DNA from 4 places in the Streptosporangium sp. NPDC001559 genome. Region 1 is predicted to be linked to each of the others. Evidence: riboswitches for the same ligand, from Rfam matches in the RefSeq annotation. Region 1 holds a riboswitch; each other region holds the start of a gene.
The links. Region 1 has a riboswitch for cobalamin ahead of ACFYY8_RS37605 (CbtB domain-containing protein). Riboswitches for the same ligand answer to the same signal wherever they lie in the genome.

Region 1 (7,531 bases):
CTTCCACTACCTCATCGCCTTCGCCTCGGTCTGGGGGGAGCGCCCGGCGAAGTTGTTCCCGGAGACGGCCACCCCGGCGGGCCTGGGCATCCTCGGCGTCGAGCTGTTCTTCATGATCAGCGGTTTCGTGATCCTGATGAGCGTCTGGGGGCGGGGGCTGGGCGCCTTCGCCCTGTCACGCCTGGTGCGGCTCTTCCCCGCCTACTGGATCAGCGTGGGCGTCGTGGCGGCCGTCTACGGCCTGGGCGCGGCCACCGCCCTGGACCCCAAGCTCGGCCTGCGCGACTACCTGGTCAACCTGACCATGTTCCAGCGCGCCTTCGGCCTGACCGACGCCAACGGCGTCTACTGGTCGCTCTGGGCCGAGCTCCGCTTCTACCTGCTGATCTCGATCCTGGTGATCGTCGGGGTGACGTTCACCCGCTGCCTGGTCTTCATGGGCGTGTGGCTGCTGGCGGCCGGGATCTTCACCGGCAACGAGAACGAGTGGGTACAGCTGATCGTGATGCCGAAGTACGCGGCGTACTTCGTCGGCGGCATGGCCTTCTTCCTCATGACCAAGCACGGCCCCAAGCCGGTGCTGTGGTGCGTGGCCGGGCTCAGCGGCGGACTGGCGGTCTACGCGGCCCTGGCCAGGGTCGAGGGCCGCATCGACGCGGTGGGCTACGCCGCGATGCCGGTGCCCGGCTGGGCGGTCGTCGTGACCGTCGTGCTCTTCTACGTGCTCATGGCGCTGGTGGCGCTCGGCGCCCTGGGCTGGCTGCGCTGGCGCGGGCTGGTCGTGCTCGGCGCGCTGACCTACCCCCTCTACCTGTTCCACTCGACGGTCGCCGCCGTGCTCGTGCCCGTCCTGCGCGACACACTCGCGCCCTGGCTGACCGTCGCGGTCACCGTGCTGGTCACGCTGGCGCTGTCCTACCTGGTCCACCGGCTCGTCGAACGGCCCATCCAGGAGTTCGTCAAGGCCAGGCGGCGGCGGGCGGCCGTACCGCAGGGGAGGCACGGACGCGGCCCCGGCCAGGGAGCGGTTCCCGCTCCGGGGGCCCCGGGAGAAAACGCCTCAGAAAAGGCCTCTGTGCCATAACTGTCTGGTCACCGGGGATAGTGAAGGGTCTAGGGTCGGGGATATATACGGCGGAGTAGTCGTCCTGGATGAACAGAGGGTGCGCATGACGGTACGGCGGGTGATGGGCATCGAGACCGAATACGGCATCTCCGTGCCCGGACAGCCGGGGGCCAACGCGATGGTGACCTCCTCCCAGGTGGTGAACGCCTATCTGGCGGCCTCGGCGGCCAGGGCCAGGCGAGCACGCTGGGACTTCGAGGAGGAGAACCCTCTGCGCGACGCCCGGGGCTTCGACCTGTCCAGGGAGGTGGCCGACCAGAGCCAGCTCACTGACGAGGATCTGGGCCTGGCCAACGTGATCCTCACCAACGGGGCCCGGCTGTACGTGGATCACGCCCATCCCGAATACTCGACTCCCGAATGCACCAATCCACGAGCCGCGGTGATCTGGGACAAGGCGGGGGAGCGCGTCATGCACGACGCCGCGACGCGCGCCTCGGCCGTCCCCGCCAACGCTCCGATCCAGCTCTACAAGAACAACACCGACAACAAGGGCGCCTCCTACGGCTGCCACGAGAACTACCTGATGCGGCGCGCCACGTCGTTCGCCGACATCGTCAGGTATCTGACCCCGTTCTTCGTCTCCCGGCAGGTCGTCGTCGGCGCGGGCAAGGTCGGCATCGGCCAGGACTCCCGGGGTGAGGGCTTCCAGATCAGTCAGCGGGCCGACTTCTTCGAGGTCGAGGTCGGGCTGGAGACCACGCTCAAGCGGCCGATCATCAACACCAGGGACGAGCCGCACGCCGACCCGGAGAAGTACCGCAGGCTGCACGTCATCATCGGCGACGCCAACATGTCGGAGATCTCGACCTACCTGAAGCTGGGCTCGACCGCGCTGGTCCTCGCCATGATCGAGGACGGCTACTTCACCCGTGACCTCGCGGTCGACAACCCGGTCCAGGCGCTGCGCGCGGTCTCCCACGACCCCACGCTGAAGTACGAGATCGCGATGCGCGACGGCCGCAGGCTCACCGCGGTGCAGCTGCAGATGGAGTATCTGGAACTGGCCCGCAAGTACGCCGAGGAGCGCAGCGGGAACGGCGTCGACGAGATCACCAAGGACGTCCTCGACCGCTGGGAGTCCGTCCTGACCCGTCTGGCCGAGGACCCGATGCAGCTGTCGCGGGAGCTCGACTGGGTGGCCAAGCTCGAGCTGCTGGAGGGCTACCGTACCCGTGACGGCCTGGCCTGGTCCCACCCGCGACTGCAGCTGGTGGACCTGCAGTACTCCGACATCCGTCCCGAGCGCGGCCTGTACAACCGGCTGGTCGCCCGGGGCAGGATGCAGCGCCTGGTGACCGAGGACGAGGTACGGCGGGCCATCGAGGCGCCGCCGAGCGACACGCGGGCCTACTTCAGGGGTCGTTGCCTGAGCCAGTTCAGCGAGTCGGTCGCCGCCGCCTCCTGGGACTCGGTCATCTTCGACATCCCGGGCAGGGAGTCCCTGCAGCGTGTTCCGACCATGGAGCCGCTGCGCGGGACCAAGGCCCACGTCGGCGAGCTGTTCGATCGCTGTCGCACCGCCGCCGACCTGGTCACCGCTCTCACCGGCGATCAGTGACCTCCCGTGCGGGCGGGTGCGCCCGCCCGCACGGTTTCTAGCCCTGTGTCCGCTATCGCATGGATTGACGGACGCTGTGAACCGGTATACATTCCGGGTGTTTTGTGGCGGTGCGAGGGAAATCCGGTGAGATTCCGGTGCGGTCGCGCCACTGTAACCGGCCCGAGAGGGCGGGGAGCCAGGTCACTCGGCCGCCACCGACCTACGAAAAGGGGCGCGTCAATCCCCTGAAGGAGGTGGCCGTGAGCCAGATCTCTGCTCCGCCGGTCAAGCCCATCCCGCTCGGTTCGCTCACCCGATGGCTTCTCGCCGTACCGGTGCTGCTGCTTCTCGCCTACCTGGTCGCCTTCGACCAGGGCGCGATCTCGCAGGCCGGTAACTACCTGCACGAACTCATGCACGACGGGCGTCACCTGCTCGGTGTTCCCTGCCACTGATCGCACTGAGCCACACGTGATCACCAAACTCATCGTCAGAGGCATGCTCGTCGGCCTTCTCGCAGGACTGTTCGCCGGGGTGTTCGCCTACACCGTGGGCGAACCCCGCGTCGACCGGGCCATCGCGCTGGAGGAGGCCGCTGCGGCCTCCGCCGGCACCGGTGCCCACAGTCATGAGGCGGCCGAGCCCGCCCACTCTCACGGGGAGGAGGCGCCGGTCAGCAGGAACGGCCAGCGCTTCGGCCTCTTCCTCGCCCTGGCCCTGTACGGCCTGGCTCTCGGCGGCCTGTTCGCCCTCGTGTACGCGGGGGTGCGCGGCCGGGTCGGTCCGAGATCGGAACCACTGCTGGCGGTCTCCCTCGCGGCGGCGGCGTTCATCGCGATCGTCCTCATCCCTTTCGTGAAATATCCCGCCAACCCCCCGGCCGTCGGTGACCCGGAGACGATCAACCAGCGCACGGTGCTCTACCTGGTCGCCGTCGCCATCGGCATCCTCTCCGTCGGCGCCGCGGCGGCCGCGCACCGCTACGTCTCCTCCGAGGAGGCGTGGCCGCGCTGGCTCGCGGGCGGCGCGGCGCTGCTGGTGCCGGTCACGGCGGCCTGGATCCTGCTGCCCGGGATCGACGAGGTGCCCGAGGGGTTCCCCGCCGGTCTCCTGTGGGACTTCCGCCTGGCCTCCCTCGGGACACAGGCGGTGTTCTGGCTGGGCGTCGGAGCCCTGTTCGCCTTCGCCGCGCGCAGGCGCAGCCCGGCGTGACGGCCCCCTCGGGGGTCGCGCGCCTGCTGCTGGTCTGTCACGCCTCGACACGGGCGACGGCACGGGCCGCCTTTCCCGGAGACGAGCCGCTCGACGGGAACGGCCTGCGCCGCGCCCAGGCGCTGGCTCCGCGGATCGGTCCGGGCCGGGCCGTCCGCGGAGCCGAGCTGCGTTGCGCGCAGACGGCCGGGGCACTCGGCCTGCGTGCCGGGCCGGAGCCGTCGCTCGCCGACTGCGACTACGGGCGCTGGCGTGGCATGACGCTGGCCGAGGTCGAGGCGGCCGATCCCGGAGGGCTCGCGGCCTGGCTCACCGACCCGGCGGCGGCCCCCCACGGAGGGGAGCCGATCACCGGACTCGTCGGCCGGGTCGCGGACTGGCTCGCGGCCCTCGGCCCGGGGCGGACGGTCGCCGTCACCCATGCCCCGGTGATCAGGGCCGCGGTCGTGCACGCCCTCGGCGCCCCGGCCCATGCCTTCTGGCGCGTCGACGTCGCGCCTCTCGCCCTGGTGACGCTCACCGGGCGGGGCGGACGCTGGCGGCTGAGTTACCCCGTATGACGAGAGCCGAGGAGGCAGTCAAGGTGCGCGACCCGCGCTATCCCTTCACCGCGATCGTGGGGTCGGAGGACCTCAAGCTCGCCCTGATCCTGAACGCCGTCTCCCCCGGCGTCGGCGGAGTCCTGGTCAGAGGGGAGAAGGGCACCGCCAAATCCACGATCGTGCGGGCGCTCGCGGCGCTGCTCCCGCCCGTCGAGGTGGCGCACGGCTGCCGTTTCTCCTGCGACCCCGCCGCCCCGGACCCCGGCTGCCCGGACGGCCCGCACGAGACCGCCCCCGGCACCGTACGGCCCGCCAGGCTCGTCGAGCTGCCGGTCGGCGCCTCGGAGGACCGCCTCGCGGGCTCGCTCGACCTGGAACGGGCGCTCACCGAGGGGGTGAAGGCCTTCGAGCCCGGACTGCTCGCCGACGCGCACCGGGGCGTCCTCTACGTCGACGAGGTCAACCTCCTGCACGACCACCTGGTGGACCTGCTGCTCGACGCCGCCGCGCTCGGTACCTGCTACGTCGAACGTGAGGGCGTCTCGGTACGGCACGCCGCCAGGTTCCTGCTGGTGGGGACCATGAACCCGGAGGAGGGGGAGCTGCGTCCCCAGCTCCTCGACAGGTTCGGGCTGACCGTGGAGGTCAGGGCGTCGCGGGAGGTGTCCCAGCGGGCCGAGGTGGTCCGGCGGCGCCTGGCCTTCGAGGCCGATCCGGCCGCCTTCGCCGCCCTGTGGCAGGCGCGGGAACGGGAGCTGGCCACGCGTGTCGCCGAGGCCAGGGCCAGGGTCGCGGAGGTCACCCTGCCGGACTCCGCGCTGCGGAGCATCGCCACGGTCTGCGCCGCCTTCGAGGTCGACGGTCTGCGGGCCGACCTGGTCACCGCGCGGGCGGCCATCGCGCACGCCGCGTGGCGGGGCGGGGCGACCGTGACGGCCGAGGACGTCCGCGAGGCCGCCAGGCTCGCCCTCCCGCACCGGCGCCGCCGTGACCCCTTCGACACGCCGGGCCTGGACGAGGCCAGGCTGGACGAACTCCTCGACCAGACGCCCGAAGACCCGGAGGAGCCGGACGACCCCGGTGACGGTCCGGAGGGCGGCCCCGGGGGCAGCCCCGGAGACGGTTCCGACGGTGACCCCGAGGGCGGTCCCGGAGGAGGCTCGGAAAGCCCGGGGGGCGGCCCTGACGGTTCCGGCGAGGACGTCCCGGGGGCGGAGCCGGCGAGCAGGGAAGGCGTCCCCGCGCCCGCCGGAGGAGACACCGCGACAGGGCAGGCGGGGGACGACCGGATCGCGGAGGCCGACCCCGCGAGGCGCGCCAGGCTGTTCACCGTGCCCGGTCTCGGCGCCGGAGCCCCGGGCCGCAGGTCCAGGGCCGCGACCCCGCTGGGCAGGGTGACCGGGGCCAGGGTCCCGGGGGGACGGCCCGCCTCCCTGCACCTGAGGGCGACCGTCGAGGCCGCCGCGCCGTACCAGGTGGGACGGGGCAGGAACGGGCCCGGCCTGCTGCTGCGGCGCGAGGACCTCAGGGAGGCCGCACGCGAGGGCAGGGAGGGCAACCTGGTCCTGTTCGTCGTGGACGCCAGTGGATCCATGGCGGCCAGGCGGCGCATGAGCGCGGTCAAGGGCGCCGTGCTCGGCCTGCTTCTCGACGCCTACCAGCGCCGTGACAAGGTAGGCCTGGTCACCTTCCGGGGCGCCCGCGCCGACCTGGTGCTGCCGCCGACCTCCTCGGTCGAGGCGGGGGCCGCCCGGCTGCGCGAGCTGCCGACCGGCGGACGCACCCCGCTGGCGGCGGGGCTGCTGCGCGCGGCCGAGGTCCTGCGGGTCGAGCGCCTGCGTGACCCGTCCCGGCGTCCGCTGCTGGTCCTGGTGACCGACGGGCGGGCGACCTCCGGCACCGTCGAGGAGGCCCACAGGGCGGCGGCGCTGCTGGCCGGGGTCGCCACGGTCGTGGTCGACTGCGAGACGGGGCACATCCGCCTCGGCCTGGCCGCGTCCCTGGCCCGGCGGATGGGCGCGCGGACCGTGCGCCTCGACGACCTCACCGACCTCGCCGGAGTGGTCCGTGACAGGCGGGCCGCCGCGTGAGAACCGCTCCCGCGAGCCGTACGAGAACGAAAGGCGGATGACGATGCCCCAGGGGAAACCGGTCAGCGTGCCCGACGACGGGCTGACCACCAGGCAGCGCCGCACCCGGCCGTTGCTGATCGTCCACACCGGGCCGGGCAAGGGCAAGTCGACCGCGGCCTTCGGCCTGGCGCTGCGGGCCTGGAACCAGGGCTGGCCGATCGGCGTGTTCCAGTTCGTCAAGTCCGCCAAGTGGCGCATCGGCGAGGAGCGGGCGCTGCGGGTGCTGGGTGAGTCCGGTGAGGGCGGCACGGTGTCCTGGCACAAGATGGGGGAGGGGTGGTCCTGGATCCAGCGGCCGGGTGCCGAGGAGGACCACGCCGCGGACGCCAGGGAGGGCTGGGAGCAGATCAAGCGTGACCTGGCCGCGCGGACCTTCCGGCTGTACGTCCTCGACGAGTTCACCTATCCGATGAAGTGGGGCTGGATCGACGTCGACGAGGTCGTCGCCACGCTCACCTCCCGCCCCGACGGCCAGCACGTCGTCGTCACCGGGCGGGACGCCGACCCCCGCCTGGTCGCCGCCGCCGACCTGGTGACGGAGATGGGCAAGGTCAAGCACCCCATGGACGCCGGGCAGAAGGGGCAGAAGGGCATCGAATGGTAGCCCGGCTGGTGATCGCGGCCCCCGCGTCCGGTGCGGGGAAGACCACGGTCGCGACCGGGCTGATGGCCGCGCTCACCCGGAGAGGCACCCGGGTCTCCCCGCACAAGGTGGGGCCCGACTACATCGACCCGGGCTACCACGCCCTGGCCACCGGCCGTCCCGGACGCAACCTCGACCCGTGGCTCGTCGGTGAGGAGCTGATCGCCCCGCTGTTCCTGCACGGCGCCGCCGGGGCCGACCTGGCGGTGATCGAGGGGGTGATGGGCCTGTACGACGGGGCGGGCACGAGCGAGTTCGCCTCGACCGCGCACGTCGCCAGGCTGCTGCAGGCCCCGGTCGTCCTGGTGGTCGACGCGGCCAGGCAGAGCCGGT
Region 2 (7,531 bases), on a different contig from region 1:
GCGCCAGCTCCCCGTCCAGGACGCGCACCTGGTGCACGACCAGCCCGGGGACGGGGCGTTGCACGTCCAGCACCTCGGCGGACAGGCTCGGGCCGTGCAGCGTGCCCGCGTCGCTCTCCTGGCCGCCGGACTCGGCGTAGAACGGGGTGCGGTCGAGGACGACGCCGACGATCTGGCCCGCGACGGCCGTGGTCACGGGCGCCCCGTCGCGGAGCACGGCCAGGACCGTCGAGTCGGTGGTCAGCGTCGTGTACGCCTGCCAGTCGGTGGGGCCGTGCTCGTCGAGAAGCGCTCGGTGCAGGCCGGTGTCGGCGTGGCCTGTCTTCCTGGCGCGGGTGTCCTCGCGGGCTCGGCGCCGCTGTTCGGCCATCAGCTCCCTGAACCCGGTGACGTCCACGTCGAGGCCGTGTTCGGCGGCGATCTCGACGGTCAGGTCGATCGGGAAGCCGTAGGTGTCGTGCAGCTTGAAGGCCGTGGCCGCTGGCAGCCGTTCCCCGGTCCGGGTGATGGCCCGGTCGAGCAGCGCGCTGCCCTGGCGCAACGTCGAGCGGAAGGTCTCCTCCTCGCCGTAGGCGTAGGCCGAGATCCGGTCGAAGTCGGCGGCCAGCTCCGGGTAGGAGGGCGCCATGCAGTCGCGGGCCACCGGCAGCAGTTCGGGTAGGACCGGGTCCTCGTAACCGAGCAGCCGGACGGCGCGGATCGCGCGGCGCAGGATCCGGCGCAGCACGTAGCCGCGTCCCTCGTTTGAGGGGGTGACGCCGTCGCCGATCAGCATGAGCGCGGTGCGGACGTGGTCGGCGACGACCCGGAGCCGGACGTCGTCGGGGTGGCTCTCGGCCGCGGACGGCCCGGAGCGCACGCCGTACCTGGTTCCGGTCAGCGCCGCCGCGGCGTCCAGGACGGGCCGGGTCTCGTCGGTCTCGTAGAGGTTGTCGACGCCCTGGAGCAGCGCCGCCATGCGTTCCAGGCCCATGCCGGTGTCGATGTTGCGGGAGGGCAGCTCGCCGAGGATCGGGTAGTCCTCCTTGCCGACGCCCTCGCCCCGCTCGTACTGCATGAAGACCAGGTTCCAGAACTCGAGGTAACGGTCCTCGTCGACCTCGGGCCCGCCCTCTCGCCCGTAGGCCGGGCCACGGTCGTAGTAGAGCTCGGAGCAGGGCCCGCACGGCCCGGGGACTCCCATGGACCAGAAGTTGTCGGCCTTGCCGCGCCGTACGACGCGGACCTCGGGCAGGCCGATCACGTCCCGCCACAGGGCGTGGGCCTCGTCGTCGTCCAGGTAGACGGTGGCCCAGATCCGGTCGGGGTCGAGGCCGTAGCCTCCCTCGGCCCGAGGCTTGACCGTCAGGTCCCAGGCGAGCCTGATCGCCTCCTCCTTGAAGTAGTCGCCGAAGGAGAAGTTGCCGCTCATCTGGAAGAACGTGCCGTGCCTGGTGGTCTTGCCGACCTCGTCGATGTCGAGGGTGCGGACGCACTTCTGCACGCTGGCCGCCCGGGGGGACGGCGGTGTCCGCTGCCCGAGGAGGTAGGGCTTGAACGGCACCATGCCCGCGTTGACGAACAGCAGTGTCGGGTCGTCGGCGGGCAGCGGCGCGCTGGCGGCCACGGTGTGCCCCGCCGCCGCGAAGTGCTCAAGGAACCGCCGTTTGACCTCCGCCGTCCGCACTTGCCCTCCCGAATACTGCCAGTCTTTGCAATTGCAAATTTGTTGCAACAAGGCATCGTACAGCCGCCGCCGGAACCGGAAGCCATCTTCAGCGCATCAACGGCTTCGTGCAATGATGACCGGCGAAGGCGAGCGCGGACGAGGAAGCCGGTGCGAATCCGGCGCGGTCCCGCCACTGTGATCGGCGAGCGGACCCCCACGAGGTCACCGCCCCCTGCGGGGTGGGAAGACGGGGGCGAGCATCGACCCGAGAGCCAGGAGACTCACGCGGTCGCCTCCTCGACGAACTGGGGCGGATCTCCCCGGAGAGGAACGGGTCGGCCGATGGATGACCTCGCGTGGCGACGACCGCACGAGCCCTCCGCGCCGGCGTGTGCCCGGAGACGACCTCCTGGCCGGTTCCGTGATCTTCCGGCAGGGCCGTCCCATGGTGCAGATCCCGTGAGAGGAACCGTCCGTGACGGTCAGACGTCCCCTGTCCCTGTTGCTCGCCCTGTCCTGTGCCGTGCTCCTGGCCGGTTGTGGCGCCTCCGCCGGGGAACCGGCGCCCTCCGGAGCCCCGGCTGAAGGCCCTGCCGGGGCCGTCGCGGGCTTCCCGGTCACCCTCGACGACTGCGGCGTCAGGACGACCTACGACCGGCCGCCGCGGCGGGCGGTCTCGCTCAACCAGCACGCGACCGAGGTGATGCTGGCGCTGGGACTGCAGGGGTCGATGGCCGGCACCGGATATCTCGACGACAAGGTCCTGCCCGAGTACCGGGCCGCCTACGACGGGGTGAAGGTGCTGTCCAGGCGGTACCCCTCCTACGAGGCGCTGCTGGCCGAGGAGCCCGACTTCGTCTACGGCGGTTTCTCCAGCGCCTTCGACGAGAAGGAGGGCCGCGGCCGCGACGCGCTGGGCAAGGCCGGGATCGACACCTACCTCAACGTCGAGCAGTGCCCGTCCGGCCCCGTGGACATGGACCTGATGGACCGGGAGATCCGCAACGTCGCCACGATCTTCGGCGTGCGCGAGCGGGCCGAGGCGCTCATCACCCGTCTGCACGAGCCTTTGGCGCGGGTGAGGGAGAGGCTCGCCGACGTCGAGCCGGTCAGGTTGTTCGTCTACGACAGCGGTGACAAGACCGCCTTCACCGCCGGGGGCAGGGGCGTCGGCGACGAGATCATCACGCTGGCGGGCGCGCGGAACGTCTTCACCGACGTGGACAAGGCATGGGCCGACGTGTCGTTCGAGCAGGTCGCCGAGCGCGCGCCCGACTGGATCGTCGTCTACGACTACGGCGACGAGAAGGTCGAGGACAAGAAGAGGTTCCTGCTGTCGAACCCGGCGCTCGCCGACGTTCCGGCGATCAGGCACAGGCGGTTCGCGGTGCTGCCGCTGTCGTCGGTCGTGCTCGGGGTCCGGGCGCCGTCCGCGGTGGAGTCGCTGGCCCGGCAGATCCACCCCGACCGGTTCGAGTGAGCGGCCTGACCGGGCTCTCCCGGACCACGCCCGTCACCCGGCGCCCCGGCCTGCCGTACCCGCTGACGCTCGCGCTGTGCGCGCTGCTGCTCTGCGGGGCGGTCACGGCGGGGGTCGCGGCCGGTTCGATCAGCCTGCCCGCCGGGCAGGTGTGGGGCATCCTGCTGCACCGCCTCAACCCCGCGCTGGCCGAACCGGTCTGGTCGCCGGTCAGGGAGACCGTCGTCATGGACGTACGGCTGCCACGGGTGATCCTGTGCGGGGTCATCGGCGCCGGTCTCTCGGTCTGCGGGATGGCGTTGCAGGCGCTGGTGCGCAACCCGCTGGCCGATCCGATGCTGCTGGGCGTCTCCTCCGGCGCCAGTGTGGGCGCGGTGAGCGTGACGGTGTTCGGCCTGACCTTCCTCGGGCCGTTCTCCCTGCCGGTCGCCGCGTTCGCGGGGGCGCTGGCGGCGCTGGTCACGGTCTATCTCCTGGCCCGGTCCGGCGGGCGGATGACCACGGTGCGGCTGGTGCTGGCCGGGGTGGCGACGGCCGAGGTGCTGTCGGCGACGGCCAGCTTCCTGGTGGTGACCTCCGACGACCCGCACCGAGCCCAGTCGGCCGTCCGCTGGATGCTCGGCGGCGTCGCGGGGACGACGTGGACGACGGTGTGGGTGCCCGCGGCGGCCGTGACGGCGGGCACCGTCGTCCTGCTGGGCGTCTCGCGCCCGCTGAACCTGCTGCTGGCCGGGGAGGAGGCCGCCGCCTCCCTGGGGCTGGACGTGCACCGCTTCAGGACGGCGCTGTTCGTGCTGGTGGCGATGGTGATCGGCACCGTCGTCGCGGTCAGCGGGACCATCGGGTTCGTCGGGCTGATCATGCCCCATGTGGTGCGGCTGCTCGTCGGTGCCGACCACCGGCGGGCGCTTCCGGCCACGGCGTTGCTCGGGGCGGCGTTCCTCATCATGGCCGACCTGGTCGCCAGGACGCTGATCACCCCCGAGGAGGTCCCGGTGGGGATCATCACGGCGCTGGTCGGCGGGCCGTTCTTCCTGTGGCTGATGCGGAGGAGGACCTGATGGGCGCTCTGGCCGTACGGGAGGTCTCGGTGCGGATCGGCGGCAGGGACCTGGTTCGCGCGGTGACGTTCGAGGTGGCCCCCGGTGAGGTGCTCGGCCTGGCCGGGCCCAACGGCGCGGGCAAGTCGACCCTGCTGAGAACCCTCTACCGGGTGCTGCGCCCCACCGCCGGGCAGGTGCTCCTCGACGGGCACGACGTGTGGCGGACGCCGGGCAGATGGCTGGCCCGCCGGCTGGCCGCGGTGCTTCAGGAGGGCGGCGGCGACTTCGGGCTGAGCGTCCACGACATGGTGTCCATGGGACGTACCCCGCACAAACGGGCCTTCGACGGCGACTCCCCCGCCGACCGGGCGATCATCGCCGAGGCGCTGGAACGGCTGGACGTGGCCGATCTGGCCCACGCGCCCTTCGACCGGCTCTCCGGCGGGGAGAAGCAGCGGGTGCTGATCGCCCGGGCGCTGGCGCAGCGGCCGGAGGTGATGGTGCTGGACGAGCCGACCAACCACCTCGACCTGCGCCACCAGCTCGACGCGCTGCGTCTGGTGCGCGGGCTCGGGATCACCGCGGTGATCGCGCTGCACGACCTCAACCTGGCCGCCGCGTTCTGTGACCGCCTGTGCGTCATGGACGGCGGCGCGGTCGTGGCGCTCGGGACCCCGCGCGAGGTGCTGACGCCTGAACTGCTGCGGGACGTCTACCGGGTGGACGCCGAGGTCGGCGCGCATCCGAGGACGGGCGTCCCCCAGGTGACGCTGATCACCGAGGGGGACGCGCCGTGAGGGAATCCGTGCCTCAGTAGCCCAGTGAGACGGTGTGGCCGACGGTCTCGGGGGCGGCCAGCGTGGCGAGGATGGCGTCGGCGAGGTCCGCGCGGGAGATGAAGATGCCCCCTCTGACGTTGACGTCGACGGCGGTGCGGTACGGCTTGCGCCTGCCGTCGGTGAGCCGGGGCGGACGCATGATGGTCCAGTCCAGGCCACTGGCGCGGACGGCGTCGTCGGTGCGGACGAAGTCGGCGAACCCCTCACGCAGGAGGCGCCGCAGCATCGGCTTGACCAGCAGGCGGCTGGCCGGTCCGTCGCCGCTGTCGACGATGTGGCCGCTGGCCGTGACGACGACAAGGCGGCGGGTCCCCGCGGCGCGCATCGCGGCGATGATCGCGCGGGCGCCGTCCGCGCACACCGATCCGCCGCCGCCCGGCCGGGGCCCGAGGGCCGAGATCACGGCGTCCCCGCCGGTCACGGCGGCGACGACGGCCTCCGGGGCCGCGGTGTCCATGACGTCGGCGACGACCGGCTCAAGCCTCGGGTGGCCGGTGGACGTCAGCCGGGCCGGGTCGCGCACGACGGCGGTGACGTGGTGGCCCGCAGCGAGGGCCTGCTCGACCACGTGCCGCCCGGTACCGCCGGTCGCTCCGAACACGGTCAGCTTCATCTAAGCTCCATGTGGTTAGTAAACGTTCGCTAACCCTTGGAGGTTAGTGAGCGATCACTAACCTCGTCAAGCGACGCCCAGCCAGAAAGGGACCGAGATGGGCACCAGGGACGTGATCCTCGACGCGGCGGCGGCGGTGATGGCCGAAAGGGGTCTCGCCAACGTGACCACCCGCCAGATCGCGCAGGCCGCCGGGTTCACCGAGGCGACGCTCTACAAGCACTTCGCGGGCAAGGCCGACCTGCTCGTGGCGGTGATGCGGGAACGCTCCCCCGGCTTCACCCGGCTGGCGCAGGCGCTGAACGGCGGGGCGGGCACGGGCACGCTCCTGGGCAACCTCACCGCGCTGGCCCAGGCCGCGATCGCCTTCTACGGCGAGGGCTTCCCGATGCTCGCCTCGGTGTTCGCCGATCCGGCGACCCTCGCCGCGCACCGGGAGGAGCTACGTGTCCACGGCGCCGGTCCGCACAAGGTCAACGAGGCCGTCGCGGCCTACCTGAGCGCCGAACGGGACCTCGGACGGCTGCGGCCGGAGACCGACGTGACCGCCGCCGCCGGGCTGCTGCTCGGGGCCTGCTTCCAGTACGCCTTCCTCGGGCACATGACGCCGCCCGGCGACCGCGACGACGAGAGGGCCGCGGCGTCCTTCGCCCGCACCCTCCTCGAACGGCTCACCGTGTGACGACCACTTATGGGATAGAGATCTTCACCGTGGCGTCGCCGTACGCCGATCCCGCGTGGGCGTCCCGCTGAGCGGGACGTTTCCATGGGCGGTTCCCCTCCGGCCGGCGGATCATCTCGGCAGGGCGGAAACGGCTCCCGCGTGGGACCCCCGGCCACGCGCCGGGGGTCCCACGCGGGACGAGTCAAGGAGATCCCCATGCCACGTCCCCTGCTGGTCCTGCTGGTCTGCGCGGCCGTCGTCGCGGCGCTGCCGCCGCTGTGGCGCCTGCTCGCCAGGCGGGTCAACACCCAGGTCCGCCGGATCAACCGGTGAACGCGCCCGACGGGCTCGACGGGCTCGACGGGGACCGGCGCGACCTGGTCGCCGCGGCCTGGCGGCACGTCACGGGCGACCGGCTGCGGGAGCTGTTGCGCGGCCTGGTGGACATCCCCAGCCCCACCGGCGGCGAGCGTCCCCTGGCCGAGCACATCGCCGCCACCCTGACGGCCGCCGGTGTCACGGCGGCCGTCCAGCCGCTCGACGACCGGCAGGCCAACGCGTGGGGCCGGTTGCCCGGCGACGGCGGCGGCCCCGACCTCATGCTGTACGCGCCGATCGACACGCTGACCACCGGCCGCGAGGACGAGGACGTCCCGTGGATCGGCCCCGCGCTGCGCCCCGACATGCGTCCCGCCGCCCGCGTCGAGGGTGACCTGGTGACCGGGCTCGGCGCGGGCAACCCGAAGGGGCACGCCGCCTGCGTGCTGATGGCCGCCGAGGCCGTTCACCGGGCCGGGCTGCCGCTGGCCGGGGACCTGCTGGTCGCCTTCGGGTCGGGCGGCATGCCCGCCAACGCCGCGCCCGGCGCAGGACGGCGCAATGTCGGGCAGGGGGTCGGCTGCTCCTACCTGCTCGAACAGGGACTCTGGGCGGACTTCGCGGTGATCGCCAAGCCGGGATGGACGGTCTCCTGGGAGGAGGTCGGGCTGGCCTGGTTCGAGGTCGTCGTCCACGGCGTCCACACCTACGCCGGCTCACGGCACCGCCTGCCGTACGAGAACGCGATCGCCAGGGCGGGCGAGGTCGCCGTACGGCTTGAGCGGTGGTTCGCCGGGTACGCCGAGCGGCACACCGAGGGGACGGTCTCCCCGCAGGGCGTCGTCGCCGCGATCGAGGGGGGCTGGCCGTACCGGGCCGCGGTGACCCCGGCCGCGTGCCGGCTGCTCGTCGACCTGCGGCTGAGC
Region 3 (7,531 bases), on a different contig from region 1:
AGGCGCTGCGCGCCGGTGGTCGCGCGCTCCACGTACCACGCCTCGTCGAGACGGCCCGCCTCGGCCAGCGCGTCGCGAACCTTGGTGAAGGTACGGCCGAGCTTGAGGATCGCCGCGGAGTCGGTCGCGGCCAGGCGCTCGGCGATGACCTCGGCGGGCAACGTGCCGGGAAGCACCGTCAGGACCTCGTCCCGCTCGACCAGCGGCTTGCCGAGCACGGCCGCGGCGCCGCTCACCGAGGTCACCCCGGGCACGACCTCGGTGACGTAGCGGTGGGCCAGCCGCTTGTGCATGTGCATGTAGGAGCCGTAGAAGAGCGGGTCGCCCTCGCACAGCACGACCACGTCGCGGCCCGCGTCCAGGTGGGCGGCCAGCCGCAGCGCGCAGTCGGCGTAGAAGTCGTCGATGGCGCCCTGGTAGCCGCCGGGGTGGTCGGTGGTCTCCGTGGTGAGCGGGTAGATCAGCGCCTCCTCGATCTGCCCCTCCCGCAGGTACGGCGCCGCCACCGAGCGGGCGATGCTCCTGCCGTGGCGGGCGCTGTGGTAGGCGATGACGTCCGCCTCCCCGATGAGCCTGGCCGCCTTGACGGTCACCAGTTCCGGGTCACCCGGCCCGAGCCCGACGCCCCTGAGCCGTCCCGCTGACGTGTCGTTCACTCGACCTCACTCGCGATCGCGTTGACCGCGGCGGCGGCCATCGCACTCCCACCCCGGCGTCCGTGCACGACCAGGTACTCCAGGCCCGCCGGATGCCCGGCGAGCGCCTGCTTTGACTCGGCGGCGCCGATGAAACCCACCGGCACGCCGAGCACGGCGGCGGGCCGTCCCGCCCCCTCCTCGACCATCTCCAGCAGCCTGAACAGCGCGGTCGGCGCGTTGCCGATCGCGACGACCGCCCCTTCGAGACGGTCGCGCCACAGTTCGAGGGCGGCCGCGCTGCGGGTGGTGCCGAGCCGTACGGCCAGTTCGGGCACGCCGGGCTCGCCCAGCGTGCAGAGCACCTCGTTGCCCGCGGGCAGGCGGCGCCGGGTCACCCCCGAGGCGACCATCATCGCGTCGCACAGCACGGGCGCCCCCGCGCGCAGGGCCGCCCTGGCCGAGGCGACCACGCCCGGCGACCAGCCGAGGTCGGCGACCAGGTCCACCATCCCGCAGGCGTGGATCATGCGGACCGCCACCTGGGCGACGTCCGGCGGCAGGCCGTCCAGGTCGCTCTCGGCGCGGATGGTGGCGAAGGAACGCCGGTAGATCTCCGCGCCGTCCCGGACGTAGTCGGTCACGTTTCCCCTCTCAGAGCCGCCACGGCGGCCGTGGTCTCCTCGATGTCCGCGCAGGTCAGGACACTGTTCGAGTCACCGTCCATGCCGCCGCCCAAGCCGCTGTCCTCCAGGAGGACCCGGTAGCCGGTCGTGGTCGCGACCACGTCGACGGCCCGTCCTCGCGGGCGGCCGCAACGTCGTTCGCAGCCCGCCCAGTGCACCGGGAGCGTACCGGGGCGGGCGGGGACGGCAGCGGGCGGGTCGCTCTCCGCCGTGATCCAGCGGGCGGCGTCGGCCCGCACGTCGGCCAGTGACTTCGCGCAGCCGGGCCGCCCCGCGCAGGCCGTCACGCCCGTCCACGGCGAGGCCGGGTCGACGACCAGCCCGGCGGCGACGAGCCGCCCGGCGACCTCGGCGAGAGAGGCCGGGGACAGGCCGGGCAGGACGACGCCACGCCACGGCGTCAGCCGTACCTCCTCGCCGCCCAGGCCGGCCAGCAGGGCGGCCTGGGCGGAGGTCAGCCGCCCCAGCGGCACCGTGACGCCGAGCGCGTTCAGGCCCGCGGGCTGTTCGACGACCCCGACGGGCCCGTGGGAGGGCGCCGGGACGGGCGCCCGCCGTACGGGGGCGGAGGTCGTCTCCAGGGAGGCCGCGACGCGGGCGGCGATCCGTTCGGCGCAGCCGGGCAGCTCGCCGATCCGCCACAGACGGCCCTCCCGGACCCCGGGCTCGGCCAGGAACGCCTCGGCGGCGGCCAGCAGCGCGGAGACCGCCGAACCCGGCGGCACCCGCAGGCCGCCGTCGGTCCCGGCCAGCAGCAACGCCACCTCGCCGGGGCCGGTCGGCAGGATCGCGGCGTCCGCCCCGAGCCAGGCCACGTCGCCCCGGCCGTCGTCGAGCGCGAACAGGAACCGCCCCGGCAGCCCGGCGAGCGCGGGCGTGCCGCACAGGCGCAGGTCGAGCTCACGGGTCAGCGGTCCCACGTCGAGAAGCCCCCGGCCGTCGAGGCCGCTCAGCGGTGAGGCCAGGACGTTGCGGACCCGTTCGTGGGTGGCCGAGGGCAGCAGCCCCGCCCGCGCCATGCGGGCCGCGAAGCCGTCCCCGGCGCCCAGTCCGCGCACCTGGACGTTGGCCCGGGAGGTCAGCTCGACGACGCCGTTGCCGCAGGTCTCGGCGGCCGAGGCCAGCTCGCGCAGCTGCGGGACCGTCAGGCGCCCTCCGGGTACCCTGACGCGCGCCAGGCCGCCGTCGGCCGCGGAATGCACCTGGAGCGCCCCCGGGCACGCGTCGGGATGAGATCGTCCGGAGAAGTGACCTTTTGACACGCTGAGGATGGTAGCTCCAGTTTCTTGCGGGGACCTCGCTGCCGTAGTCTCATCGTTGGCGACGGCAAAAGGGAGGAAGCCGGTGTGAATCCGGCGCGGTCCCGCCACTGTAACCGGGGAGCGAACCCCATCCAGCCACGGTCCGGCAACGGGCGGGAAGGCCGGGGGGAGCATCGATCCGGGAGCCAGGAGACTCCAGCCGTCGTAGCCGACGACGACCCGGGGCGAGGACCCCGAGGGAGGAAAGCCCTGTGCGCTGTTCGCCGTTCCCCAGCCGCCAGCCCGCACCGCCGTTCACGGCCGCGCCGCTCCCCGCCGGGGAGCGTGGCGAATGATCCTCCTGCTCTCCACCTCGGACACCGACCTGCTCAGCGCCCGCGCCAGCGGCGCGGACTACCGGCTCGGCAACCCGGCCAGGCTCACCGCGAGGGACCTGCCGCCCCTCGTCGAGGGCGCCGACCTGGTCGTCGTACGGCTGCTCGGCGGGCGCCGCGCCTGGGAGGAGGGCCTGGACGCCCTGCTCGCAGGGCCGCTGCCCGTCGTCGTGCTCGGCGGCGAACAGGCACCGGACGCCGAGCTGATGGAGTTGTCGACCGTGCCCGGCGGGGTCTGCGCCGAGGCGCACGCCTACCTCGCCCACGGCGGGGCCGCCAACCTCGCCGAACTGGGCCGCTTCCTGTCGGACACGCTGCTGCTGACCGGCCACGGCTTCGCCCCGCCCGCCCCGACGCCCGCCTGGGGCGTGCTCGAACGCCGGGCGCGCCGCGAGGAGGGACCGGTCGTCGGCGTGCTCTACTACCGCGCCCACCACGTCGCGGGCAACACCGCCTTCGTCGAGACGCTCTGCGCCGCGATCGAGGACGCGGGCGCCCGCGCGCTGCCCGTCTACTGCGCCTCCCTGCGCAGCGCCGAGCAGGGCCTGCTCGACACCCTGGGCACGGTCGACGCGCTGGTGGTGACCGTGCTGGCCGCGGGCGGCACCCGTCCGGCCACCGCGTCCGCGGGCGGCGACGACGAGGCCTGGGACGTCGGCGCGCTCGCCGAACTCGACGTGCCGATCCTGCAGGGCCTGTGCCTGACCGGTGGAAGGGCCGCCTGGGAGGCCAACGACGACGGCCTTTCCCCGCTCGACGCGGCGACCCAGGTGGCGATCCCCGAGTTCGACGGGCGGATCATCACGGTGCCGTTCTCCTTCAAGGAGATCGACGGGGACGGTCTGACCGTCTACGTCGCCGACCCCGAGCGGGCCTCCCGCGTGGCGGGCATCGCCGTACGGCACGCCGTCCTGCGGCATGTCCCGCCCGCCGAGCGGCGGATCGTGCTGATGCTGTCGGCCTACCCGACCAAGCACTCCAGGATCGGCAACGCCGTCGGCCTCGACACCCCGGCGAGCCTGGTGCGGCTGCTGGCCGCGATGCGCGAGCACGGCTACGACATCGGCGCCGAGGACGAACTGCCCGGCGTCACCGGGCAGGACGGCGACGCGCTGATCCACGCCCTCATCGCAGCCGGAGGCCAGGACCCCGACTGGCTCACCGAGGAACGGCTCGCGGGCAACCCGGTGCGGATCAAGGCCTCCCGGTACGCCGCGTGGTTCGCCACGCTGCCCGAGGACCTGCGGACCTCGGTCGAGGAGCACTGGGGACCCCCGCCCGGCGAACTGTTCGTCGACACCTCCGCCGACCCGGACGGTGAGATCGTGCTGGCCGCGCTGCGCTCGGGCAACGTCGTCGTCATGGTGCAGCCGCCCCGGGGGTTCGGCGAGAACCCCATCGCCATCTACCACGACCCCGACCTGCCACCCAGCCACCACTACCTGGCCGCCTACCGCTGGCTGTCCGACGGCTTCGGCGCGCACGCCGTGGTGCACGTCGGCAAGCACGGCAACCTGGAGTGGCTGCCCGGCAAGTCGGCGGGCCTGTCGGCCTCCTGCGGCCCCGACGCCGCCCTCGGGGACCTGCCGCTGATCTACCCGTTCCTGGTCAACGACCCCGGCGAGGGCACCCAGGCCAAGCGCCGCGCCCACGCCACGCTGGTCGACCACCTCGTCCCGCCGATGGCCCGCGCCGACACCTACGGCGACATGGCCAGGCTTGAGCAGCTCCTCGACGAGCACGCCTCCATCGCCGCGATGGACCCGGCCAAGCTGCCCGCGATCCGGGCGCAGATCTGGACGCTGATCCAGGCCGCCAGGCTCGACCACGACCTCGGCATCGAGGACCGCCCGCACGACGCCGAGTTCGACGACTTCCTGCTGCACGTGGACGGCTGGCTGTGCGAGGTCAAGGACGTCCAGATCCGCGACGGCCTGCACGTGCTCGGCGCGGCCCCGCAGGGCGCCGTCCGCGTCGACCTGGTGCTGGCCATCCTGCGCGCCCGCCAGATGTGGGCGGGCGGCATGGCGCTGCCCGGCCTGCGCGAGGCGCTCGGCCTGCGTGAGGACGGCACCGCCGGGCGCCTGGGCACCGACGAGGCCGAGGCCGAGGCCAGGTCGCTGGTCGAGGCGATGGAGGAGCGCGGCTGGGACCCGGCCGCCGCGGCCGGGATCGCCGCGTCCGTGACGGGCGGCGACCGGGAGCAGGTCGGGCGCGTCCTGCGGTTCGCGGCGGAGGAGGTCGTCCCCAGGCTGGCGCGCACCGTGGACGAGATCGGCGCGATCCTGCACGCCCTCGACGGCGGTTACGTCCCGGCGGGACCGAGCGGGTCGCCGCTGCGCGGGCTGGTCAACGTGCTGCCGACCGGCCGCAACTTCTACTCGGTCGATCCGAAGGCCGTGCCGAGCAGGCTGGCCTGGGAGACCGGGCAGGCGATGGCCGAATCGCTCCTTGAGCGCTACCGCTCCGAGCACGGCGACTGGCCGCGCTCGGTCGGCCTGTCGGTGTGGGGCACCAGCGCCATGCGCACCGCCGGGGACGACGTGGCCGAGGTGCTGGCGCTGCTGGGCGTGCGCCCGGTGTGGGACGAGGCGTCGCGGCGGGTCACCGGCCTTGAGGCGATCCCCGCCGGGGAGCTGGGCAGACCCAGGATCGACGTGACCGTCCGCATCAGCGGCTTCTTCAGGGACGCCTTCCCGCACGTGGTCGCCCTGCTCGACGACGCCGTACGGCTGGCCGCCGGGCTGGACGAACCGGACGAGGACAACTACGTCAGGGCGCACGTGCTGGCCGACACCCGTGAGCACGGCGACGAGCGCAGGGCGACCATGCGCATCTTCGGCTCCCGCCCCGGGGCGTACGGCGCCGGGCTGCTGCCGCTGATCGACAGCCGCAACTGGCGCGACGACGCCGACCTGGCCGAGGTGTACGCCGTGTGGGGCGGCTTCGCCTACGGCAGGGGCGTCGAAGGGGTCCCGGCCAGGCAGGACATGGAGGCCGCCTACCGGCGGATCGCGGTCGCGGCCAAGAACGTCGACACCCGCGAGCACGACATCGCCGACTCCGACGACTACTTCCAGTACCACGGCGGCATGATCGCCACCGTCAGGGCGCTCACCGGCAGGGCCCCCGCCGCCTACGTCGGCGACAGCACCCGCCCCGACGCGGTCCGCACCAGGACCCTGTCCGAGGAGACCTCCAGGATCTTCCGCGCCCGGGTGGTCAACCCGCGCTGGCTGGCCGCCATGCGCAGGCACGGCTACAAGGGCGCCTTCGAGCTGGCCGCGACCGTCGACTACCTGTTCGGCTACGACGCCACCACCGGGGTCGTGGCCGACTGGATGTACGACAAGCTCGCCGCGACCTACGTGCTCGACCCGGAGAACCAGGCGTTCCTGTCCGAGTCCAACCCGTGGGCGTTGCACGGCATCGCGGAACGCCTGCTCGAGGCGGCGGGCCGGGGCATGTGGGAGCACCCCGACCCGGACGTCCTGCGCGAGCTGCGGGAGGTCTACCTCACGTCGGAGGGGGACCTGGAGGACGACGCCTGACCGGTCCCCTCCCGAGGAGTCAGGAACGGCGGCCGAACCAGCGGCGTCTCCTCGCCGGTCCGGCCGCCGGAGCCGCGAAACCGCCCAGCGGCGGGACCGTCGGCGCGCAGTCGTCAAGGGCGACCGGGTCACCCATCGCGACCACGATCCTGCGGCCGCCCCGGAACGCCTCACGGGCGTGCGCCGACAGGATGTTGTCCACGATCAGGACGTCACCCGGCCGCCACGTCTCCCTGACCGTCGCCCGCCGGTAGGCCTCGTCGATCGTCTCCACGTCCTGCCTGGAGATCGGCTCGCCGTCGCCGTAGGCCGTGTTGAAGGGCAGGTTGTCGTGCCCGAGGTCCTCAAGGAACACCTCACGCACCTCCGGGTCGAGCGCCCACTCGTTCCAGAAGACCGTGTGGTTGAACCACACCTCCTCCCCGGTCCCCGGGTGGCGGATGGTCGCCGAGCGGCGCTGCGTCGTGCGCAGCCGGTCACCGTCCAGCCACTCGTGGGCGATGTGGTTGGCCGCGCAGTACGCGGCGACCTCGTCCCTGTCCTCGGTGCCGAAGGCGGTGCGCCAGCCGAGGCTGATGTGGTCGCCGTAGTTGCGCACCAGGGACCAGCCGTGCGCGCGGAACCGGTCGGCGAGCGGCGCCGGGATGTCCCCGAGCACCTTGCGCACGTCGGTCACCGGGGTCGCGCCTCCCTGGTCGGGGGCGACCAGGCAGCCGAACATCAGCAGCCCGGGGAAGCTGAGCGCGTAGCTGTTCTCGTTGTGCGGGCGGATCGCCTGGGACGGCGGCAGGTCCGTCGAGGAGTAGACGTCCTTGCCGAAGTGGCTGCGCGGGGTGGCCTTCTCCACATACCCGGCGGGCCTGGAGATCAGGGAGTCGCGCACCTCGGCGAAGTCCCCGACCTCCTTGAGCGGCAGCCCCCGCAGGTAGAGGGCGCCGTGGACGTCCAGGCCCGCCCTGAGGGCCTGGCGGTTCTCCCGCAGCCACTCGCAGGTCTCCCTCAGGCCGGTCCCCTGGGCGTCGG
Region 4 (7,531 bases), on a different contig from region 1:
ACCCCGACCAGCTGGGTCAGCACGAAGGCCTCGCGGCGTTCACGCGGCACCCTGGACAGCAGGTCGGCCAGGGCGACTCCGTCCTCACGTCCGGGGAGCCCGAGGGGCTGACGGCGCTCGGCCGCCGACTGCCAGTCCGTGAGGTCGGCGAGGAGCGGGCGGCGGGCCGCGGACCGGAAGCGGTCGATGACGACCCGCCGGGCGATGGACAGCAGCCAGGTCCGGGCGGAGGAGCGACCCGCGAAACGGGGCAGGGCGAGCAGGGCCCGTACGAAGGTCTCCTGCGTCAGGTCCTCGGCCGCGTGCGTCCCGGCCAGATGGGCGACGAACCGCAGGACGTCCGGGTAGACGGCGCGGGCGAAGGCCTCGACGGTGTCGGGCGTCCCCGCACGGGCGGCCAGCGCGAGCGCCGTCACCTGCTCGTCGGGGAGCCCGGAGGAAACGGAGGCGACAGAAGGGCCGGAGGCGGCGGAGGACTCGGACAAGCCGAGGGGGGCGGGGGAGGCGGCGGGTACGGCAGGAGGCATGGGGTTCCTTCGATGCTGGTCGAGACGGGCCGCGGGCGTCAGGACGTGCTCGCCGGGCGGGTCGATCGACGGCTTGAGGGGGATCCGGCCGGGTGAAAGGGCATGCCAGAGGCGGGGGCGGACGGGTCCGGGCACGGTGAGCCGCCCGGACACGTCCAGGCGCGGCGGGAAGCACCCCGGACGCGGGGGCGGGGCGTGCGCCCGGCTACGAGGAGCCGGAACACGCCCGGGCGTGACGCGCGGGGCGCCCCGCACCCGGCTGTGACGCGCGGGCCGGGCCGTGGACGGGCTCGGCGGCGGCGTCGGTACCCCGGCTCGGGTGAGGGAAGCGGGGCCACTTGGTCACGGGGCCGGGGAAGGCGACCGGGGAGAGCACCTGACCACGGAGGACCCAGGAGGCCGTCCGGCCCCGGAAGGTCGGGAAACGCCCGATCACGCAGGAGCGGGGAGCGCGCCGGTCATGGAAGGGCGGGAGGACCTCCGGTTGTGAGGGCGGGGAGGACGCCCGGGGCCGTGGGGGCTCAGCCGGCGAGGGCGGGCAGGGGCGGGCCGCGGCGCCGTACCGCGGGAAGGACGTCCCGCCCGCCGTACGGCGTGGCCTCGTGGGTGGTCACCGGCCGCCGGACAGGGGCGACCACCTCGGCGGGGACGGTGAGGAGCAGCCGGATCACCGGCAGGCGGCGGCCGTACAGGCGGATCATCAGCCACACCGCGCTCTCACCGCGGTACAGCCACCAGCCGGTGCCCAGCGCGACGGCCAGGTGGACCGCGGTCATGCCGGAGGTGGGATGGCCGTGGTCGCCGAGGATCGTGGTGTGCGGCCCGTGCGCGGCCCGGCTGAACAGCTCGTGCAGCAGGAGCTGCACGCCGCCCGTGGCCGTGAGCACCACCTCGGGACCGCGTTCACGACCGCCGAGCGGGTAGGCGACGCAGAAGGAGACGACGACGCCGAGGACCCCCAGGAACGGAGGGACGAGACCGCCTCCGGCCAGGGCGTGGCCGCCCGCGGAGACCACGGTGCACAGCGTCGCGAAGACGATGGCACGTGGCACGCGAAGCGCCGACGCCGCGAGGGTCACACCCGACATCCTGACATCCGGGTGGCCCGCCGAGAAGGCCGTGATCGTGGATCACAGCCTTTCTCTCCGGAATCGCCCCACTGAATCCAGATTTATCGGGCATAGGGCTATAGAGGCCCACAAACCTACCGTCAGGAGGGGTGACGATGACGAGAACGGAGACAGGCAGGACGGTCCGGGACCTGATGCACCCGGACGCACGGTGCGTCGGTGAACACGACAGTCTGCGTACGGCCGCGCGGATGATGCGCGACCTGGACGTGGGCGCGCTGCCGGTCTGCGGGGACGACGACCGGCTCAAGGGGATCATCACCGACCGCGACATCGTGATCAAGTGCTGCGCAGAGGGCGGGAACCTCGACGAGACGACGGCGAGCGAGCTCGCCCAGGGGCTGATCTGGATCGACGTCGAAGGCAGCGTCGACGAGGCGCTGACCATGATGGAACGGCACCGGATCAAGCGTCTGCCCGTGATCGAGAACCACCGCATCGTCGGCATGATCAGTGAGGCCGACCTGGCCAAGGGCCTGCCCGACGACAGGCTCGCCGAGTTCGTCCACCAGGTCTACGGACGGCGGTGAACCGGGGCCCGCCCGCCGGAGCCCGTGAGGGTGACGGCGGGCGGGCCGGTCCGTGCGCCGGGCTCCCTCACCACGAGGTCGGGCCGGTCAGCTGGGCGATGTCCGCCGAGGTGACGCTCATCAGCCTGCCGGACAGGTCGGCCAGCGCCCTGGCGGCGGCGAGCTCGTCACCGATCTCGGCCACCGGATCGTCGGACGGGTTGCGGCGCGCCCGGCCGATCCCGGCCAGTTCCCCGGCGCCCGCGACGGGCAGGACCGCCCTGGCGAAGGTCTCGTCGCCGTCCTCGGTGATGGAGACCCGTACGTCCCACTGCTTGGATCGCATGATCTGAACCCCCGTTCTTCGTGACGGTGGCGGCGCCCGCCCTCCGGGCGCGAAGCCGTCACCTCCATTGTCGGAGCCGTACGGCGTGACCATCAGGGACGAAGGTCCCGCCCTTGGGGGACGGGCTCCCCTAGTACTCCAGTGGCGCTTCGCGATCGTTGCTCGGATCCGCGCTGGTAGTGGCAGCGTCGGGCAGTGGCCCGGTGCCGGCGGCGCCAATCCGGCCGGCGCAGGATGTTCGTGATGGAGCGGCGCGTGGTCAGGACGAGTGCCGTCAGCGGTCGGCGGATCTCGGGCAAGGTCAAAGGGATGGGGTCGTCGGGTCACTTGACGATGATCTGATGGGTGGCCTGGGCCGGTCCGGTCCCGCCGTCCCCCGCATAGCTCGCGAGGTAGCTGTACCTGCCGGCGTTGGCGGGCGTGTCGGTGAACGTGTACGTGCCGTCGGCGTTCACCCTCACCGGCGGGAGCTTGACGGTCTTACCGCTGGTGCCCTTGACGTACAGGGTGCGCTGCACGGTGAGCGTGGACCCCGGAGAGGGCGGCCTGTCGCCCGCCGCCAGGACGCCGCTCAGGTCCACGGCCGTGCCGGCGACGCCGGACTGCGGCCCTGTCAGGGTGAGCGTGGCTTCGCGCTTGACCGTCACGGTGACGGAGGCGCTGCTGCTGCGGTGGCCGTCGTCGCCGTCCCAGAACACCCAGTAGATCACCTCGCCGATGTACGGCGGCAGCTCGAAGACGGGCGTGTCCTGGAAGGTGAACGTGCCGTCCTGCCGCGTCGTCACGCCGGTGATCGGCAGTTTCCTCCAGCCGGGCAGGTACTGGATCACCGTGAGCGGCTTGAGCCCGAGCGCCTCGCCGTCGGCGCGGGTGAGCCGTCCCTCGACGGTGATCGGCGAGCCGGCGTACGCGTCCGCGGGGGCCGCCACCGTGAGCTTGGTGGCCGGTAGCGCGACGCCCGTCACCCGCCACAGCAGCAGCCGGTCCGTGGAGCTGCGCAGCAGTGCGAAGACGTCCGTGCCGGAGAACGCGACGCCGTCCGGGAGCAGTTCGGCGTCCGGCTGGTCGGCCGCGAACAGCTCCGCGCCCGTCGCCGCGTCGTAGAGGGTGAGGTCGGTGCTGCCTCACTGGCGTCCGGCCGCGACGTACGCGCCGCCCGAGCCGAGCGCCACGGCGGACGGGTACCCGTCCCAGCCGTCGCCGTAGGTGCCGGTCGCCGCCAGGGTCCTGGTGTCGTACCTGGTGAAGTGACCGGGGGTGTCGGCCGCGCTGAACAGGGTGCCGCCGTCGGAGCTCAGGGTGAGGTCGCGCAGGGAGTCGAGGCGCCACTCCTCGCCGTCGATCGTGCCGCGCAGCGCGGGGGCGCCGTCGCCGAGGTCGTAGACCAGCATGTCGGCGTGGTGCAGGGCGGTCTGGCCGACCACGAGCGTGTCGCCGGCGGCCGCGAGCACGGGAGGCCGCGGGTGCTCGCCCCCGACCGCCACGGGCGCCGGGGCGCTCGCGCTGAGATCCAGGCCGACGACGCCGCCGGGGCCGTTGTCGCATCCGTGCCCCACCCACAACCGCTCGCCCAGCAACGCCAGGGTGGACGGGCAGGGGTGGGCCGACAGGTCGATCCGGCGGGTGACGGCGAGGCTCGCGGTGTCGATCTCGGCGACCTCGTTCGAGCCGGTGAGAGCCGCGTACAGGCGGGTGCCGTCCGCGTTCACGGCCAGTTCTTGGACGCCGGGCAGGCCGGTGACGACACCGCCGGTGAGGTTTCCGTCAGTGCCGGCCACGATGACGCGGTCGCCGGCCGGAACGAACACCCGGCCGCCGCCGACGGCCAGGTCGGCGGCGGAGGAGTCGGTGACCCCGAGGTCGGTGGTGGTGCCGGCCGCCGAGGCGGCGGGGGCCGTGACGGTGAGCAGGCCGGTGATCAGGCCGGCGGCGCCGCAGTAAGCGGCTAATCGGCGAACCAGGGATGGGGGCACGAGAGCCTCCTGCCGGGATGGGAAAATATGTTCTAATAACGTCTCATGGGTGCTCTCGCGTCAAGATCATTCGGTCGCGCGACACCAAACCGTGATCAAGCACCCTCCGGGGTTGGAGACCGGGACGATTGTCGGTGCCCGCCGACATGGTCGTCGCCATGACGATTCCCCTCGCGTGAGTCCGCGCCGTCCGCGGCCACGAGCCAGGCGCTGGACGGGATGACCCTGCGCTGCAGGAAGACCGGCGGCCGGCCGCCGGCGTCCGTGCCCAGGGCCGTGCGGTCCAGCCCGGTCGGTGAGCGGTTCGCGGCGCTGCTTGAGCACCTGGACGGGCACGAAAAGGAGTGCCGCGCCACCGTGGAGTCATGGATGCCGAACGGGCTGCCGGTGCCTGCCGGACTCCTCGCCGGGGTGTGACCCGACCCCTCAAGATCCCGAAGTGTCACCGGAGTACCAGGCGGGGCGTCGTGCCCTTGTGAAAACGGGAAACGGGGCGATCCCGTTTCCCGTTTCCCGGCATTCGTTCTCCGCGAGCCCGCGATGGGGCCGCCGTGAGCTCTCTAACGTGAGGTGGTGGAAACCGGCAGGCGGGGCTCCTCCCGCTGTTCCTCGTGGCCCTCACGCCGGGGAAGGGTCGCGGCGACGACCAATGTCCCGGCGATCAGGACGATGTTCTTGACGACGAACTCGCCCTCCATGGTGAGCATGAGCGGGTTTCCGTCCTTGAACGCGACACCCGGATGGAGCGCCAGGACCAGGAACGTGCCGACGAGATGGAGCAGGAGCACGGGCAGGAACGGGCGCAGCCACCGGCCGGTGAACAGCGCCAGGGCCACCGCGACCTCGAACACGCCCAGGGCGGGCACCACGAACGACGCGGGCAGCGGCACGAAGGACAGGGTGTCGGCGACCAGGGCGCTGACCGGGCTGACGTTCGCCACCTTCAGCACGCCGAACCACAGGAACACCAGGCCAAGTGTTCCTCGCATGATGACCGGGAAACGACGGCGGAGAATGGCGGCGACTCGCGACTTGACATCGGTTAGGGAGCTTGGTATACGCCCTTGATGGAGATGTGACCCTTTAGTCCGATACATGGTTAACTCCGATGGCTGGGGGGTTTGCCGGGTCTAATATAGCCTGCCCTTTTCTTTCGGAAATTGTAGGAAATGGGGCCTTAGGTCACGGTTGTTGAGTCGCGAAAGCGGGGGGCGGAGATTTTCCCGTGACCCGCGAATTCCCCCGTACGGTTTCAGGCGGCCCGGGGCGACAGGAGAACGATCCCGCGAACCCGCCGGCGGGCCCGAATATGGTTGTCGCTCCGCCACCGGATGCGCGTAGGGTTGGGGACGCAGTCGGTTCGCCCTGCCCGCCAGGCAGACGCGTCGTAAGAGGGAACCCGGTGTGACTCCGGGACTGCCCCGCAGCGGTGAGTGGGAACGACCGCCGTCAAACGCACTGGATCCGGCAGATCGGGTCAGGGAAGCGACGGCCACTAGGTGTCAGGGCGAGACAACGGCCCGGACGTGCCCGCGAGTCCGAAGACCTGCCACTGCCCGCGTGCGACCACGCACGCGGTGACCTCGGTGACCTCGCGGGTGGGTCGGCGGCATGGGACGGGCCTGGTGCGCCCGCTTCTCCTTCGCTTCTCTCCTCGGGGCACCGGCGTCCTTTCGTGACTCGCGAAGGAGAGTTCCGTGACCGAGACTTCCTCCCCCACCGTGTACGGCTACCCCCGTCAGGGGCCGGACCGTGAGCTGAAGAAGGCGATCGAGGGCCACTGGGCGGGCCGGGTGACCGAGCGTGACCTGCTGGACGTCGCGGCCGGGCTGCGCGCCGGCAACTGGCGGCACCTGACGGAGGCGGGGGTGCGGGAGGTGCCGACCGGCGACTTCTCGCTGTACGACCACGTCCTCGACACCACCGTCATGGTCGGCGCCGTCCCCCCGCGCCATCGCGCCGTCGTGGCGGCAGAAGGCCCCCTGGCGGGATACTTCGCCATGGCCCGGGGCACCCAGGACGTCGCCCCGCTGGAGATGACCAAGTGGTTCGACACCAACTACCACTACCTGGTGCCGGAGCTGGGGCCTGACACCGTCTTCGCCGCGGACCCGGCCAAACAGGTCGGCGAACTGCGCGAGGCCGTCGCGCTCGGGCACACCGCGCGCCCCGTGCTCGTCGGCCCCGTCACCTACCTGCTGCTGGCCAAGCCCGCCCCCGGCGCCGACCCGGCCTTCGAACCGATCGGTCTGCTCGACCGGCTGCTGCCCGTCTACGCCGAGGTGCTCGCCGCCCTGCGCGCGGCCGGTGCCGAGTGGGTGCAGTTCGACGAGCCCGCGCTGGCGCAGGACCGCGACCGGGCGGTGCTCGACGCCGCAGCCCACGCCTACCGTGAGCTCGGCGCCCTGACCGACCGGCCGAAGGTTCTCGTCGCCGGTTACTTCGACCGGCTCGGCGACGCGCTGCCGGTCCTGGCCAGGGCGCCGATCGAGGGCCTGGGGCTCGACTTCACCGGCCCGGCCGCGGCCAACCTGGAGGACCTGGCCCGCGCGGGCGGCCTGCCCGGCAAGCGTCTGATCGCCGGTGTCGTGGACGGCCGCAACGTGTGGATCAACGACCTGGGCGGGTCGCTGGCGACCCTGGCCACCCTGCTCGGCCTGGCCGGCCGGGTGGACGTCGCCCCCTCCTGCTCGCTGCTGCACGTCCCCATCGACCTCGGTCTCGAACACGGGCTCGACCCGCGGGTCGGCCGCTGGCTCGCCTTCGCCAGGCAGAAGGTCGCCGAGGTCGTCACCCTGGCCACCGGGCTCAGCGAGGGAACCGGCGCCATCGCCGGGCGGCTGGCCGCCAACCGGGACGACCTGGCCTCACGCGAGGCCTCCGCGCTCACCCACGACCCCGAGGTCAGGGCCCGCGCCGCCGCCGTCGTCCCCGCCGACACCCGCAGGCCCCAGCCGTACGGCGAGCGGGCGGCGGCCCAGCGCGCCCGCCTCGGCCTGCCGGACCTGCCCACGACCACCATCGGCTCCTTCCCGCAGACCGGACA

Region 2: linked by a shared signal. The riboswitch ahead of ACFYY8_RS23325 (ABC transporter substrate-binding protein) and the one ahead of ACFYY8_RS37605 (CbtB domain-containing protein) in region 1 are both predicted to bind cobalamin.
Region 3: linked by a shared signal. The riboswitch ahead of cobN (cobaltochelatase subunit CobN) and the one ahead of ACFYY8_RS37605 (CbtB domain-containing protein) in region 1 are both predicted to bind cobalamin.
Region 4: linked by a shared signal. The riboswitch ahead of metE (5-methyltetrahydropteroyltriglutamate--homocysteine S-methyltransferase) and the one ahead of ACFYY8_RS37605 (CbtB domain-containing protein) in region 1 are both predicted to bind cobalamin.

The regions. Positions count from the first base shown of each region.
Region 1 is NZ_JBIAVG010000023.1:124,918-132,448, reverse strand. Features, by position in the region: gene ACFYY8_RS37615 (acyltransferase family protein) at 1-1,084, shown strand, start outside; gene dop (depupylase/deamidase Dop) at 1,170-2,687, shown strand; cobalamin riboswitch at 2,779-2,898, shown strand; gene ACFYY8_RS37605 (CbtB domain-containing protein) at 2,930-3,124, shown strand; gene ACFYY8_RS37600 (CbtA family protein) at 3,141-3,881, shown strand; gene ACFYY8_RS37595 (histidine phosphatase family protein) at 3,878-4,441, shown strand; gene ACFYY8_RS37590 (putative cobaltochelatase) at 4,438-6,513, shown strand; gene cobO (cob(I)yrinic acid a,c-diamide adenosyltransferase) at 6,557-7,159, shown strand; gene ACFYY8_RS37580 (cobyrinate a,c-diamide synthase) at 7,153-7,531, shown strand, end outside.
Region 2 is NZ_JBIAVG010000010.1:240,608-248,138, forward strand. Features, by position in the region: gene alaS (alanine--tRNA ligase) at 1-1,666, opposite strand, end outside; cobalamin riboswitch at 1,805-1,931, shown strand; gene ACFYY8_RS23325 (ABC transporter substrate-binding protein) at 2,124-3,128, shown strand; gene ACFYY8_RS23330 (FecCD family ABC transporter permease) at 3,125-4,189, shown strand; gene ACFYY8_RS23335 (ABC transporter ATP-binding protein) at 4,189-4,968, shown strand; gene ACFYY8_RS23340 (NAD(P)-dependent oxidoreductase) at 4,982-5,623, opposite strand; gene ACFYY8_RS23345 (TetR/AcrR family transcriptional regulator) at 5,721-6,305, shown strand; gene ACFYY8_RS23350 (M20 family metallopeptidase) at 6,617-7,531, shown strand, end outside.
Region 3 is NZ_JBIAVG010000026.1:61,123-68,653, reverse strand. Features, by position in the region: gene ACFYY8_RS39085 (precorrin-2 C(20)-methyltransferase) at 1-656, opposite strand, end outside; gene ACFYY8_RS39080 (precorrin-8X methylmutase) at 653-1,279, opposite strand; gene cobG (precorrin-3B synthase) at 1,276-2,583, opposite strand; cobalamin riboswitch at 2,603-2,801, shown strand; gene cobN (cobaltochelatase subunit CobN) at 2,915-6,508, shown strand; gene ACFYY8_RS39065 (TauD/TfdA family dioxygenase) at 6,528-7,531, opposite strand, start outside.
Region 4 is NZ_JBIAVG010000002.1:374,164-381,694, forward strand. Features, by position in the region: gene ACFYY8_RS05710 (sigma-70 family RNA polymerase sigma factor) at 1-527, opposite strand, end outside; gene ACFYY8_RS05715 (hypothetical protein) at 1,049-1,606, opposite strand; gene ACFYY8_RS05720 (CBS domain-containing protein) at 1,753-2,187, shown strand; gene ACFYY8_RS05725 (dsRBD fold-containing protein) at 2,255-2,512, opposite strand; gene ACFYY8_RS05730 (hypothetical protein) at 2,836-3,477, opposite strand; gene ACFYY8_RS05735 (YncE family protein) at 3,637-4,485, opposite strand; gene ACFYY8_RS05740 (hypothetical protein) at 4,705-4,902, shown strand; gene ACFYY8_RS05745 (hypothetical protein) at 5,046-5,474, opposite strand; cobalamin riboswitch at 5,861-6,036, shown strand; gene metE (5-methyltetrahydropteroyltriglutamate--homocysteine S-methyltransferase) at 6,183-7,531, shown strand, end outside.